Regions from separate parts of the Agrobacterium sp. 5Ca50 genome, predicted to be linked through region 2. Evidence: predicted binding sites of a transcription regulator. Region 2 holds the regulator's gene; each other region holds the start of a gene.
What was found. Region 2 encodes LexA, which represses DNA repair genes until DNA is damaged. Its sites were predicted from a motif close to TGTTCNNNNTGTGTTCNG; they were not measured.
Positions count from the first base shown of each region.

Region 1 (3,131 bases), 820 kb from region 2:
GCTGGCGGCCCCTGTCGTCATGACAGATGCGGCTGGATCATCACAAAGCGGTCCGGGGATCGGTTCGCGGCAGGGACGACGCGAACGATATCTTTCAAACACATTCAACCTTTGATCTGGCAGAGACCCAGGATGTCCTGAAGTCGCTGAAGACTGTGCTGAGGTGGAACGCGGTTCAGAGAAGCGAAAGCTGCACGCCAGCACCTCCCGGAGGAACGAACAGGTCATCGCGCAAATGGATGCCACGCCGCACCATGCCAAGGCGTTTGGTCGCCATCTCGAACCGTCTGCCGATCTGCCAGGCGTAGGGACCGGCACCCTTCATGCGCTTACCAAATTCAGCGTCATAATCTTTGCCATCACGCATCGAGCGAATAAGCGACATCACGTGGCGGTAACGGTCGGGATAATTCCGCAACAGCCAATCGCGAAACAGCGGGCTGACCTCAAGCGGCAGACGCAACAATACGTAGCTTGCCTCAGTTGCACCGGCAGCTTTAGCCGAATCGAGAATCCGTTCGATCTCGTGATCATTCAGCGCTGGAATGATCGGGGCGACCATGACGGATGTCGGAATGCCTGCCTCGGTCAGTGCCTTGATGGCTTCAAGCCGCTTTTCCGGCGTCGAGGCACGCGGCTCCATTGAGCGCGCCAGCTTCTTGTCCAGCGTCGTCACGGACAAGGCAACCTTGGCCAGACCCTTCTTTGCCAATGGAGCGAGAATATCGATATCGCGTGTTACCAGAGCCGACTTCGTCACGATAGCAACTGGATGCTCCGCCTCAGCCAGAACTTCGAGGATCTGTCGCATGATGCGCCATTCTCTCTCGATGGGCTGGTAGGGATCCGTGTTTGTGCCAATGGCTAGTGTGCGCGGTTTGTAACCGGGTTTCGCCAACTCGCGCTCCAGCAGTTTTGCAGCATCGGGTTTGGCAAAAAGCCGTGCTTCAAAATCGATACCGGCTGACAGGCCCATATAGCTGTGCGTCGGACGGGCAAAACAATAGATGCAGCCATGCTCGCAACCACGGTAAGGATTGATGGAGCGATCAAAGGGAATGTCGGGCGATTCATTGCGTGTGATGATGGAACGTGGCTTTTCAACCTGCACCTCGGTTTTGAAGGCAGGCAGGTCTTCCAGTGTCTGCCAGCCATCATCAAAGGCTTCGCGCTGTTCTGTCTCGAAGCGACCGGATGGGTTAAGCCCGGCACCACGCCCCCGGCGACGATCAATTTCGATACGCAGGCCGGATGCATTTGCAAGTGCGTTGGCAATATCTGCCGTATGGGCAGGCGCGAATGCGCTTTGCCCCGAAAGCATATGGTTTGTCATCTGGTTGCTCCGTGCGAAAACGACTCTTCGCTTCGATGATTAAATTCCTAAAACATTCATGAGAACATTACAAGAACAAAATGCACAAACAGATTGTGGCAATTTATGATCTGATACGATAATGCTAGGTTGCATAGGACATCAGGGGTTTGGACTGCGGCATGAGGGAAGATCGTTCGGTTTCGGAAGCAAGACCACGGATGGAAATGATGTCCATCAAGGTTTTGCAAAACAGAACTGACCGACTTTCACAGGGCTTAAGTGCTTCGATACGACCTTCCACAATCGCTGGCGATTGGGACCACCCATGCTGACAGTGATCATGGAATGCCGGGATCAAGAACCTGAGTTGGCTCACACCTTGTCCACGCTGGTATCAGGTGCAGTCGAAGGACTGGTAAGCGACGTTGTCATCTTGGATCATGGTTCACGTGATGGATCATCGCATGTTGCCGATGCAGCCGGTTGCCGCTTTCATGCCGAGTGGGACATCAATGACATCGTACAATCGGCACGCGGCGAATGGCTGTTGCTGCTAGAGCCGGGAGCGCGTCCGCAAACCGGTTGGATTGAAGACATTCAGGAATACGTGGCGCTGAACAGGGTTCCCGCCAAATTCACGCCGTCGCGCAATTACCGGCGGCCATTTCTTCGCCGCCTTTTTCAGAAGCCGCAACCGCTGGAATATGGGCTGCTTTTGCCGAAGAAGCAGGCGGTCAGCCTGGCCAAATCCAGCATGGCGCTTGAGCATTTCACCAAAGGCCAAAAGCTGCGCCGCCTGAGTGCGGAGATCATCCCTTCATGGGTGGTGACGGAAGCGCGGAAAGGCCGCTAACGGCCCCTGCAAAATTACCCGCGTTTCAGATGTTCATCCAACCGCGGCATGATTTCCACGAAGTTGCAGGGCATGTGACGGTAATCGAGTTGTGCTTTTAGTATGCCATCCCACGCATCCTTGCAGGCACCGGGAGAGCCAGGCAGCACGAAAATATAGGTGGCATTGGCCACACCACCAGTCGCCCGAGACTGGATGGTCGATGTTCCGATCTTGTCGTAGGAAATGCGATGAAACACTTCTGAAAAACCGTCCATGCGTTTTTCAAACAGGGGCTCGAGAGCCTCCGGTGTCACGTCACGTCCGGTAAAACCTGTGCCCCCGGTGGTAATCACCACATCGACACCCTCTGACAGGGTCCAGTCACGCACCGTGTTGAAAATCGCCTCGCGATCATCGGCGACGATGGCGCGGTCCGCCAGCCTGTGACCGGCCTCGGTTATTCTCGCAACCAGCGTGTCACCGGACTTGTCATTGTCCGGCGTGCGCGTATCGGAAACTGTCAAAACAGCAATATTGACCGGGATAAACGGGCGGGACGTGTCGCTCATGGCTGCGCTTCCTGTTTTGTCATGGTTGCCTTGAAGTACCAGTCCGGTCGTTGTGCTGCCAGTGATGCCTCAACCTGTTGTGCCGTCTCGAAAGAAGGGAATATCCCGAAACAGGTGGCTCCCGAGCCGGACATCCGCACCAGCGGGGCACCATGCTGTTTCAACAGGTCTGACACATCCTGGATGACCGGCAGGGCTGAAATCGCAGGCGCCTCGAGATCATTGCGCAAATTATGGATGAAAGCCTGCCAATCGTCTTTATTCTGCGGCAAGAATTTTGGCACGGGCGGATTGTTCTTCGTCTGCAGCCTGCGGAAAATCTCCGGTGTTGAGGCACCTGTCAAAGGGTTTGCCAGCACCATGGCAAATGCCGGTAGCTGTGGTAGCAAGGTCAGCTCTTCACCAATGCCAC
Region 1 is NZ_AP026438.1:462,519-465,649, forward strand. Features, by position in the region: gene ACZ5FM_RS02200 (hypothetical protein) at 1-115, shown strand, start outside; gene ACZ5FM_RS02205 (PA0069 family radical SAM protein) at 176-1,333, opposite strand; gene ACZ5FM_RS02210 (glycosyltransferase family protein) at 1,641-2,168, shown strand; gene moaB (molybdenum cofactor biosynthesis protein B) at 2,183-2,719, opposite strand; gene ACZ5FM_RS02220 (4-(cytidine 5'-diphospho)-2-C-methyl-D-erythritol kinase) at 2,716-3,131, opposite strand, start outside.
Region 1: ACZ5FM_RS02205 (PA0069 family radical SAM protein) is a predicted target of LexA. The motif match lies at 1,394-1,411, and genes of this name have one in related genera.

Region 2 (3,131 bases):
TTGCCATTTCGGGCCTCAACATGGCGCTGGCATCGGGCATATTCTTCGTTGGCTTGCGCACGGCACTCAGCTGTTTTCCCGGTTTTGCCGAGAGGCGGCCGGTCAAGAAGATCGCTGCCTTTGCCGCCCTTATCATGACGCTCGCCTATTACCTGATTTCAGGGTTTGCAGTGTCCGCCGAACGGGCCTGGCTGATGATGTCGATCATGCTGATCGCCGTGCTGTTTGACCGTCCCTCGATCAGCCTCAGAAATGTTGCCATTTCCGCCATCATTATTATCTGCGTTTCGCCGTCAGAGGTCATGGGGCCAAGTTTCCAGATGTCCTTTGCCGCAACCATTGCGCTGGTCGCCGCGTATGGTTTCTGGACACGGCGGCGCGCCGCACAAGACAGCGCAACCTTCCGGCCAAGTAATATGCCGATCGCCCTCAAGGGTGCTTCCATCCTTGGCAGCTTCTGCGCCGGTATTGTCGTGACCTCGCTGATTGGCGGAGTCTCCACGGCCATCTATTCGATGGAGCATTTTCACCGTGTCACCACCTATGGACTAGCGGCAAATCTCGCCGCCATGCCGGTGATGTCTTTCATCGTCATGCCCTCTGCCTTGATCGCCATGCTGCTGATGCCCTTCGGGCTGGACGGGCCGTTTCTGACCGTCATGGGTTACGGCATGGCGATGACAATTGATATTGCCACCTATGTGGCCTCATGGGGAGGCGATGCCGGAGTCGGACGACAACATCAATGGTTTCTGGGCGCCGGAACGCTTGGCCTATTGGCGCTGACACTGTTTCGCACCCGACTGGCTTGGGTAAGTGCTGTGTTCCTGCTGGCAGGCCTTGTGCTGTTTGTGCTGTCACGGCAACAGGACAATCCCGATCTGGTGGTTTTTGAGGACGGGAAACTGATGGCACTGGTTGGCGAGGATCAGGTTGCCAGCACCAGCCAACGCCCATCCGGCTTTATCTATGACCAATGGGCGCGGGCTTTGTTCTTACCTGACAAATATATTCGGCCAAACATGCTGCAGGAACTGCCAGCCCCAGAACCATCGCCTGACGATGCCAATGACAGAACGACAGGCAATGCCGATGCCGCACCACCACGATCACGACGGCCGATGCTGGACGAACACACCATTCAGACTGAAAGGCAGGCGATGTCTGCCGCCGTTACAAACGCATCTGATGCCTTTACCTGCCGTCGCGACAGCTGGTGTATCGCCAGATCAGCGAAGGGGCAGGTGGTGATTTCCGTGCTGGATAACAGATATCTTGGTCTCGCCTGCGACATCGGTTCTGTGGTTATCACCACGCGTCCCACATCATTTGAAACCTGCCGCTCCGGCGCCTTTTTGCTCAGTGCCCAGACATTGCGGCGCACCGGATCGCTGGAGATCACATTTTCAACTGAGGCTACAACCGCCGCAAATCAGGATTTGCCGATAGAGAGGATGACGGCTGCCATTTATGGTTCCTACCGTCCATGGACCATGCATCGTTATTATAACTGGCGCAGCAGGACATTTGAAACGGCAGTACCGCCGCATGTCTCGCAACTGCTGGACCGTCACTAGACTAACGTAAGCTGAAGGCTAGTTTTGTCGGGCGTTTTCCGACGACAGTAGCGATGACGCGCTGGCGCGTCATCTGGCAGTGATATGGGTCTGATGATGACCGCTTAGTGGTATCTGCGGATCAGGCCAACCAGCTTGCCCTGGATCTTGACGCGGTCAGGTCCAAAGATGCGGGTTTCATAGGCCGGGTTTGCCGCCTCAAGCGCAATAGATGCACCCTTGCGACGAAAACGCTTCAAGGTCGCTTCTTCATCATCGACCAGCGCCACGATGATGTCACCGGGATTGGCGGTCTTGGCGTTGCGGATGATGACCGTGTCGCCGTCAAAGATGCCAGCATCGATCATCGAGTCACCGCGCACTTCCAGTGCGTAATGTTCACCAGAACCCAGCATGTCAGCCGGCACGGACACATCATGTGTGTTGTTCTGGATGGCGGAGATCGGCACACCGGCCGCGATCCGTCCCATCATCGGCACCGATACCGAGCTGCCGCCATCATTGGCGCTGACAGGCGCGGGGGTCGGAGCAGGGGCGACAACCGGTTTTGGTTTGCCAAGGCTGCCTTCGATCACACTTGGTGAGAAGCCACGCTGTGGTTTGAGGCTTGGCGAATAGGCTTCAGGAAGTTTGATGACTTCCAGTGCGCGAGCCCGGTTTGGCAGGCGGCGAATGAAGCCACGTTCTTCAAGCGCTGTGATCAACCGGTGAATGCCGGATTTGGACGCGAGATCAAGCGCATCCTTCATCTCATCAAATGAGGGAGGAACACCGGATTCCTTCATTCTTTCGTGAATGAAAAGAAGCAGTTCCTGCTGTTTGCGTGTGAGCATGAAGTCGCACCCCAACCGTTGATGAAAATCGAAACAAATGCAGAACATACACTATATGTTCCATATGTGTTCCGCAAGGCTTTAATATTTCGTAATCGCCGCGCCGGTGAATTTTCTTTCAAAACAGCCAAGACGTGTAATCGCTGCCTATCGTTCTGTTTTTAAAAAGATTTTACCTTAATTCGGGGCAAAACGACCAGTCAGAAACTGAGGCTCGCAACACCGCCCGATAGCCGGCCAACCGGCACCACTATCAATCTGATATCGTAAGGCGCTGTGATTCGGTTCGTTTGATTCTCTCCACCAGATTGGGTTGGCAGCGCATATTCCCTGTGCATTTTTACCTTCACGAGGAAGCATTGCGTTGAAATCTCTGTTATGGGGAGGGTTCGCTGCTCGTTCGGAGTCGGCATTCAACATCAATTTTTGACAGTATAAGGTTTTAGGGCATTGCAGGTCGGCATCGACATGGGAACGCTATCGGGTGGGCAGGCTGCCAAACTCGACATTGAGGAATTGCTCGCCACGCGTCTGCTGGTGCAAGGCAATTCCGGTTCCGGAAAGTCGCATCTGCTGCGCAGGCTACTTGAACAATCCGCCCCCTGGGTTCAGCAGGTCATTATTGACCCTGAAGGGGACTTTGTGACGCTGGCCGACAAGTTCGGCCATATCGTTGTGGATGGCGAGCGCACAGAAGGTGAGTTGGCCGGTATTGCCAACC
Region 2 is NZ_AP026438.1:1,280,229-1,283,359, forward strand. Features, by position in the region: gene ACZ5FM_RS06070 (ComEC/Rec2 family competence protein) at 1-1,577, shown strand, start outside; gene lexA (transcriptional repressor LexA) at 1,682-2,410, opposite strand; gene ACZ5FM_RS06080 (ATP-binding protein) at 2,861-3,131, shown strand, end outside.

Region 3 (3,131 bases), 660 kb from region 2:
TCAATGTTGCCAGGGTAAGGCATGCCATGAGTGATGATGGTCGATTCAAGGGCAACGATTGGTGCGCCGCGCTGTTTGGCAGCAGCAACTTCGTCGGAATAGACAATCGGAAGGAGAGGGGAGATTGGCTTTGTCATCGGGTATTTCCAATTTCTGTTATAAATGTCTCATGACAGGGTTTGTGCTTCGGGCACAAGACGTAACATCAGGTCAATGTTGTCTTGTGACATTTCATGCGATGTGGCGAAGGGTGAAAGGACGGTAATGGCTGCCGCTGCCGTGCCCCAACGCAGGCTTTCGCCTATGTTCTGGCCCTGAAGATGGCCTGCCAGAAAACCGGATGCAAGGGCATCACCAGCCCCTGTGACATCACGTACCTCTTTCAGGACTGGTGGCTGCAGCGATGCAGTGTTTTCGCCGACAAAGGCAATCACTTCATTGGAGCCGCGCGTTACCACGCCACCCCTCACACCGGCTGCACGCAGCAAGGTCGGCCAGTCGGCGGATTTTTCCGGGCTGTGGCCGGTAATGGTGCGGGCTTCGGCCTCGTTCATGAAGAGAATGTCGATATTCTCAAGCGCGCCTTGCAACTTGACGACCTTGGCTGGCGAAATCGCAATGGCAGCCAGAAGCTTGCCCTGTTCCTTCGCCGCTTTGCCGAGTGCCGCAAGTGTATCCTTCGGCAGATTGGCGTCGCACAGAATGGCGTCGGTTGCCTCAATTGCATCCCTGACAGCCCGCACGCGCAGGCGGCGGGGCGAAAACAGGTCATAGAGGTCCATGTCGGCCAGCGCGATGATCAGATTGCCGTCGCGCTCAAGGATCGCGGTGTAGCTGGGTGTCTTGCGGTCCAGAAAGACAAAAGGCGTGTCTTCGACATCAGCTTCAATGGCCGCTGCCGCGACCGCTTCGCCTGTTGCATCGCCGCCGCGCGGCGAGATGATGCGAACGTCAAAACCGAGGCGGGAAAGGTTGCGGGCAGCATTAAAACCCCCACCGCCTGCCTCTTCCATCCAGCGTCCGGGGTTGCTGGCAGCCGGTGAGGTTTCACCTGTAATCAGACCTCGGCGATCTATGTGGGCACCACCGAGTACGAGTATTTTTTTCATCGTCCGTTCCCGTATTCCACCGGTCTGATGCAGAGGTGCGATTCGACCCTTTTGCGGTTTGACCTGTGGTTTTTCATCTTTTTTGCCGTGGCTTCCACGAAGAAAAACAAAAATAGAACAAACCACTTATCCATTATTGTTTTCAATATGATGATCTGCTCTTGTCGAATGAGAACAAACAAGGTACAAAATCTTCACGGAACGCTTCATTGCCTGTGGGGCTTCAATAACCTAAAGGTGGATCAGATGGCACAAAATTCTTTGCGTCTTGTAGAGGATAAATCGGTGGATAAAAGCAAGGCACTGGAAGCGGCGCTCTCCCAGATCGAACGTTCGTTCGGCAAGGGATCGATCATGAAGCTCGGCTCCAATGAAAACGTCGTTGAAATTGAAACAGTTTCGACGGGATCTCTTAGTTTGGATATTGCCCTTGGGATTGGTGGACTTCCCAAAGGTCGTATCATTGAAATTTACGGCCCTGAAAGCTCGGGTAAGACGACGCTTGCGCTGCAGACAATTGCAGAAGCCCAGAAAAAGGGTGGCATTTGCGCCTTCGTGGATGCGGAACACGCGCTTGATCCGGTCTATGCCCGCAAGCTTGGCGTCGATCTGCAGAACCTGCTGATCTCCCAGCCTGATACAGGTGAGCAGGCACTTGAAATCACCGATACGCTGGTTCGCTCCGGCGCGGTGGATGTTCTGGTTATCGACTCCGTTGCGGCCCTGACGCCGCGTGCGGAAATTGAAGGTGAAATGGGCGACAGCCTGCCGGGTCTTCAGGCTCGTCTGATGAGCCAGGCGCTGCGCAAGCTGACCGCATCGATCTCCCGTTCGAACTGCATGGTTATCTTCATCAACCAGATCCGTATGAAGATCGGTGTGATGTTCGGATCGCCGGAAACGACAACAGGCGGTAACGCGCTGAAGTTCTATGCCTCCGTTCGTCTCGACATTCGCCGTATCGGCGCCGTCAAGGAGCGTGAAGAGGTTGTTGGCAACCAGACACGCGTCAAGGTCGTCAAGAACAAGATGGCACCTCCGTTCAAGCAGGTCGAATTCGATATCATGTATGGCGAAGGCGTTTCCAAGACCGGTGAGCTGGTCGATCTGGGCGTCAAGGCTGGCATCGTCGAGAAGTCGGGTGCCTGGTTCTCCTATAACAGCCAGCGACTGGGGCAGGGGCGTGAAAACGCCAAGACCTTCCTGCGTGAAAACCCGGCGCTTGCCAATGAAATTGAACTGTCACTCCGCCAGAATGCTGGTCTGATTGCAGACCGCTTCCTGCAGAATGGCGGTCCGGAAGGTTCTGAAGACGGCGACGGCCCGGACGCCTGATCGACCGTGTCGCCGTCTCTCATTTGAAACGGCGCTGTATGAATTGAAACAAAAGGCCGCGTGACACCGTTCATGCGGCCTTTTTTGTGCCATGGTTGCGGCCCGAATGGCTGGACAGGGCCAGACGTGAACGATAAAAGCCAGTGGTTTTGATGGTTAGCCGTATTGCAAACGGCAATGAAGGACTCAGTATGAGCGGTGTGTGGGCATGAGCGGCGTAAATGAAATCCGGTCGACCTTTCTCGACTACTTCAAGAAAAATGGTCATGAAATCGTAGCCTCCAGCCCTCTGGTGCCGCGCAATGACCCGACCCTCATGTTTACCAATGCGGGCATGGTTCAGTTCAAGAACGTGTTCACCGGTCTGGAAAGCCGTCCATACTCCACGGCTGCATCGTCGCAGAAATGCGTACGCGCCGGCGGCAAGCACAACGATCTCGACAATGTCGGTTACACCGCCCGTCACCACACATTCTTCGAAATGCTGGGTAACTTCTCTTTTGGTGACTACTTCAAGGAAGAGGCGATTACGCACGCCTGGAACCTGATCACCAAAGAATACGGCATCGACAAGAACCGTCTTCTGGTGACTGTCTACCACACCGACGATGAAGCCTTTAACCTGTGGAAGAAGATTGCCGGTTTCTCGGATGATCGCATCATCCGTATTCCAACCAGCGACAACTT
Region 3 is NZ_AP026438.1:1,938,867-1,941,997, reverse strand. Features, by position in the region: gene ACZ5FM_RS09535 (pseudouridine-5'-phosphate glycosidase) at 1-137, opposite strand, end outside; gene ACZ5FM_RS09530 (carbohydrate kinase family protein) at 168-1,109, opposite strand; gene recA (recombinase RecA) at 1,356-2,444, shown strand; gene alaS (alanine--tRNA ligase) at 2,653-3,131, shown strand, end outside.
Region 3: recA (recombinase RecA) is a predicted target of LexA. The motif match lies at 1,212-1,229, and genes of this name have one in related genera.

Region 4 (3,131 bases), 950 kb from region 2:
CACGCGCCTCTGCACCCAAAATAAGCTCCGGAATAAGGTCGGCTTCCGGCAGGTTCTTCCAGTATTTTTTCGGCATTTCCGCCGTCATCGCCTTTATCTTCAACCGTGCCGGATTGAAAATATTGGCATAATAGGTTCGCCAAAGCTCATCGGTTTCGTCGGTTAGGTCCGGCTTTTCCGCTGCAATTCGCGACGTCTCGAGCGTCTCTCCATCCCAACGCGCAGAACCTTTCGGTGTAGCAATCACCCAATCCATATCTGTAAATCGCCGCTGAAAAAAATCCGCCTTGCGCTCGACAATGAAATGATCTGGCTCGAACCAGGCAATAAACCGCCGCCGTCCCGCAATGCCCTCCGGCAAAGGTACTTCCTTGAACCGAACAAAGGCCGTCATCTTGTGGCTGTCGCGGCGCACCGATTTTTCCATGTTGCGGGCGCGGGTCACATCCGGGTCGGCCTTGAGTTGCAACAATGTTCGGTCATCGGACAGCCGCCACAACAGCCGATAAAGCAACGCAAAACGAGACGGGTCACTGTGACAGATTATCGCTTGCGCCAATGGCATGAAGGCTGCGGGAACACTGACAGGGGCATCACCTTTTGCTGCTGGCAGTGCAGAGTCGTCCTCAAAACCAAACAGGCCAGCGCTCTCGTCGCGTAAGCGCCAGTCTATGTCATGCGGAGGAATTTTTGCCGCAAGGCAGGCCCGTGCCGCATCTCGCCACTCGCCAAAATCTCCCCGGCCCTCCAGCGAAATCCGGTACATTACAGCAACGTCAGCTGTTCTGGCTGCGGTGCAAACATGGCGCGTAAATCCGGCCGTTCCGTCAATTTGCCCGGCGTCCAACCCTCGGTCACTACAAAGGCTTTGACCTTTTTAATCGACACACCAAACCGGGCAAGATCCTCCAGACGCAGCCGCCGGAATCGGCGCGATGACAGCACGGAATTGACCGTCTTGGTCCCAAAGCCCGGAACACGCAGCAGCATTTCCCTGTCTGCAGTATTCACATTGACAGGAAAGCTCTGCCGGTTGGCCAATGCCCAGGCGAGCTTCGGATCGATATCGAGATCCAGCATGCCGTCCTTTTGTGTGGAGGTTATCTCGCCGATATCAAAACCATAAAAGCGATAAAGCCAGTCAGCCTGATAAAGCCGATGCTCCCGCATCAACGGCGGTTTGATCAACGGCAGATTTTTTGACGAATCCGGTATCGGACTGAAGGCGGAATAATAGACACGCCTCAAACCGTAGCTGCCGTAGAGCCGTGCGCTGGTGGACAGGATCGTGCTGTCATTTGCGCCGTCTGCACCGACTATCATCTGCGTGCTTTGACCGGCGGGCGCGAATTTTTTCACGCGCTTTGTCTTCAAGGTCGGCTCGCCCGCTTCCTCGATTTTCAGGCGGATATCGGCCATCGACTTCCTGATATTGCCCGGCTGTTTTTCTGGCGCAAATCGGCCGATACCGCTGTCGGTTGGCAATTCGATATTGATCGATAGGCGATCGGCATAAAGCCCTGCCTCCTCCACCAAATGGGCGGACGCTTCAGGAATGGATTTGAGATGAATGTAACCGCGAAAGCCGTGCGTTACGCGCAGTTCCCTCGCCACCCGAACCAGTTCCTCCATCGTGTGATCGGAAGACCGGATAATGCCAGAGGATAGAAAAAGACCTTCAATGTAATTGCGCCGGTAAAATTCCAGCGTCAACCATACCACTTCTTCCACAGTAAAGCGGGCGCGCTCGACATTGCTCGAGGAGCGGTTGATGCAATAGGCGCAGTCATAGATGCAGAAATTGGTCAGCAGGATTTTCAACAGCGAGATGCAGCGACCGTCCGGCGCATAGGCATGACAAATGCCAGATCCTTCAGTCGAACCCAGCCCGCCACTCGCTGCCGAGTTTCGTTTTGTGGTTCCGCTGGAAGCACACGACGCGTCATATTTCGCAGCATCAGAGAGAACTGCGAGTCGCTCTTTAATTGACTTTCCCATACGGTGTTCACTATATGTTCTTTTTGGATTTGTCAATTTCCACATCGGAAACTGCTCGAAATCCTCACAAAATATGTAAGCGTCAAATCTTCTGGCAATTTGAGGTGGTCTTCTGATATAGTGGTCGGAATTGTTGTTTTTGGGCATGGTTCCGAAGTTTTACTTCGGAACCTGTTTCTTTTTGTGTCTGCGTGAAGCAGATGGAATGCGAAGGAATAAGAAATGGTAGAGAAAGTACCGATGACTCAAGGCGGTTACACCAAGTTGCAGGAGGAGCTGCGCTGGCGTCAACAGGAAGAACGCCCACGCATCATCGAGGCTATCTCGGAAGCACGTGCCCATGGCGATTTGTCCGAAAACGCCGAGTACCACGCTGCCAAGGAAGCACAGAGCCACAATGAAGGTCGCATTTCCGAACTGGAAGACCTGACAGCCCGTGCTGAGATCATCGATCTGTCCAAAATGTCAGGTTCCAAGATCAAGTTTGGCGCCACCGTCAAGCTGATTGACGAGGACACCGACGAAGAAAGAACATACCAGATCGTTGGCGACCAGGAAGCGGACGTCAAGGCCGGCCGTATCTCAATCTCCTCCCCGATTGCGCGCGCGCTGATCGGCAAGGAAGTTGGCGACAGCATCGAAGTCAACGCACCCGGCGGCGCCAAGGGTTATGAAATCCTCTCCGTAAACTGGATGTAATAACTACATTCATTTTTTTCGGAGCAAGACGTGACACAAGTCGAATTAAAGGACATTCGGGTCATTGCCCCGAATTTCAAAAAACGTTTATCCGGCGTCACGTCGACGATCATTCAACTGGTACCGGTTCAAAACAGGCTGGGGCAAAAGGTGGCAACCTTAGGCCCCGGCCTGCCAGAAAACCTGCCACATATCCGGTTTCGGGAGTTGTGGCGCCTGTGGCAACAGGCTCCCGGTGGTGGCCCGCGCGTCTGGCATGCGCGGCGCAATCTGGAAATGCTGCCAGGCATTTTCATGCGTGATGTCCTGCGTATGAAGGTGAAACTGGTTTTCACCTCTGCTGCACAACGCAAGCATTCAGCCTATACTCGCAAGCTCATTGCCCAGATGGATGAGGTTGTTGCAACGAGCGCCAAGTCCGGCTCGTTCCTTGA
Region 4 is NZ_AP026438.1:2,226,709-2,229,839, forward strand. Features, by position in the region: gene ACZ5FM_RS10900 (UdgX family uracil-DNA binding protein) at 1-766, opposite strand, end outside; gene ACZ5FM_RS10905 (putative DNA modification/repair radical SAM protein) at 766-1,998, opposite strand; gene greA (transcription elongation factor GreA) at 2,221-2,697, shown strand; gene ACZ5FM_RS10915 (glycosyltransferase family 4 protein) at 2,728-3,131, shown strand, end outside.
Region 4: ACZ5FM_RS10905 (putative DNA modification/repair radical SAM protein) is a predicted target of LexA. The motif match lies at 2,003-2,020, and genes of this name have one in related genera.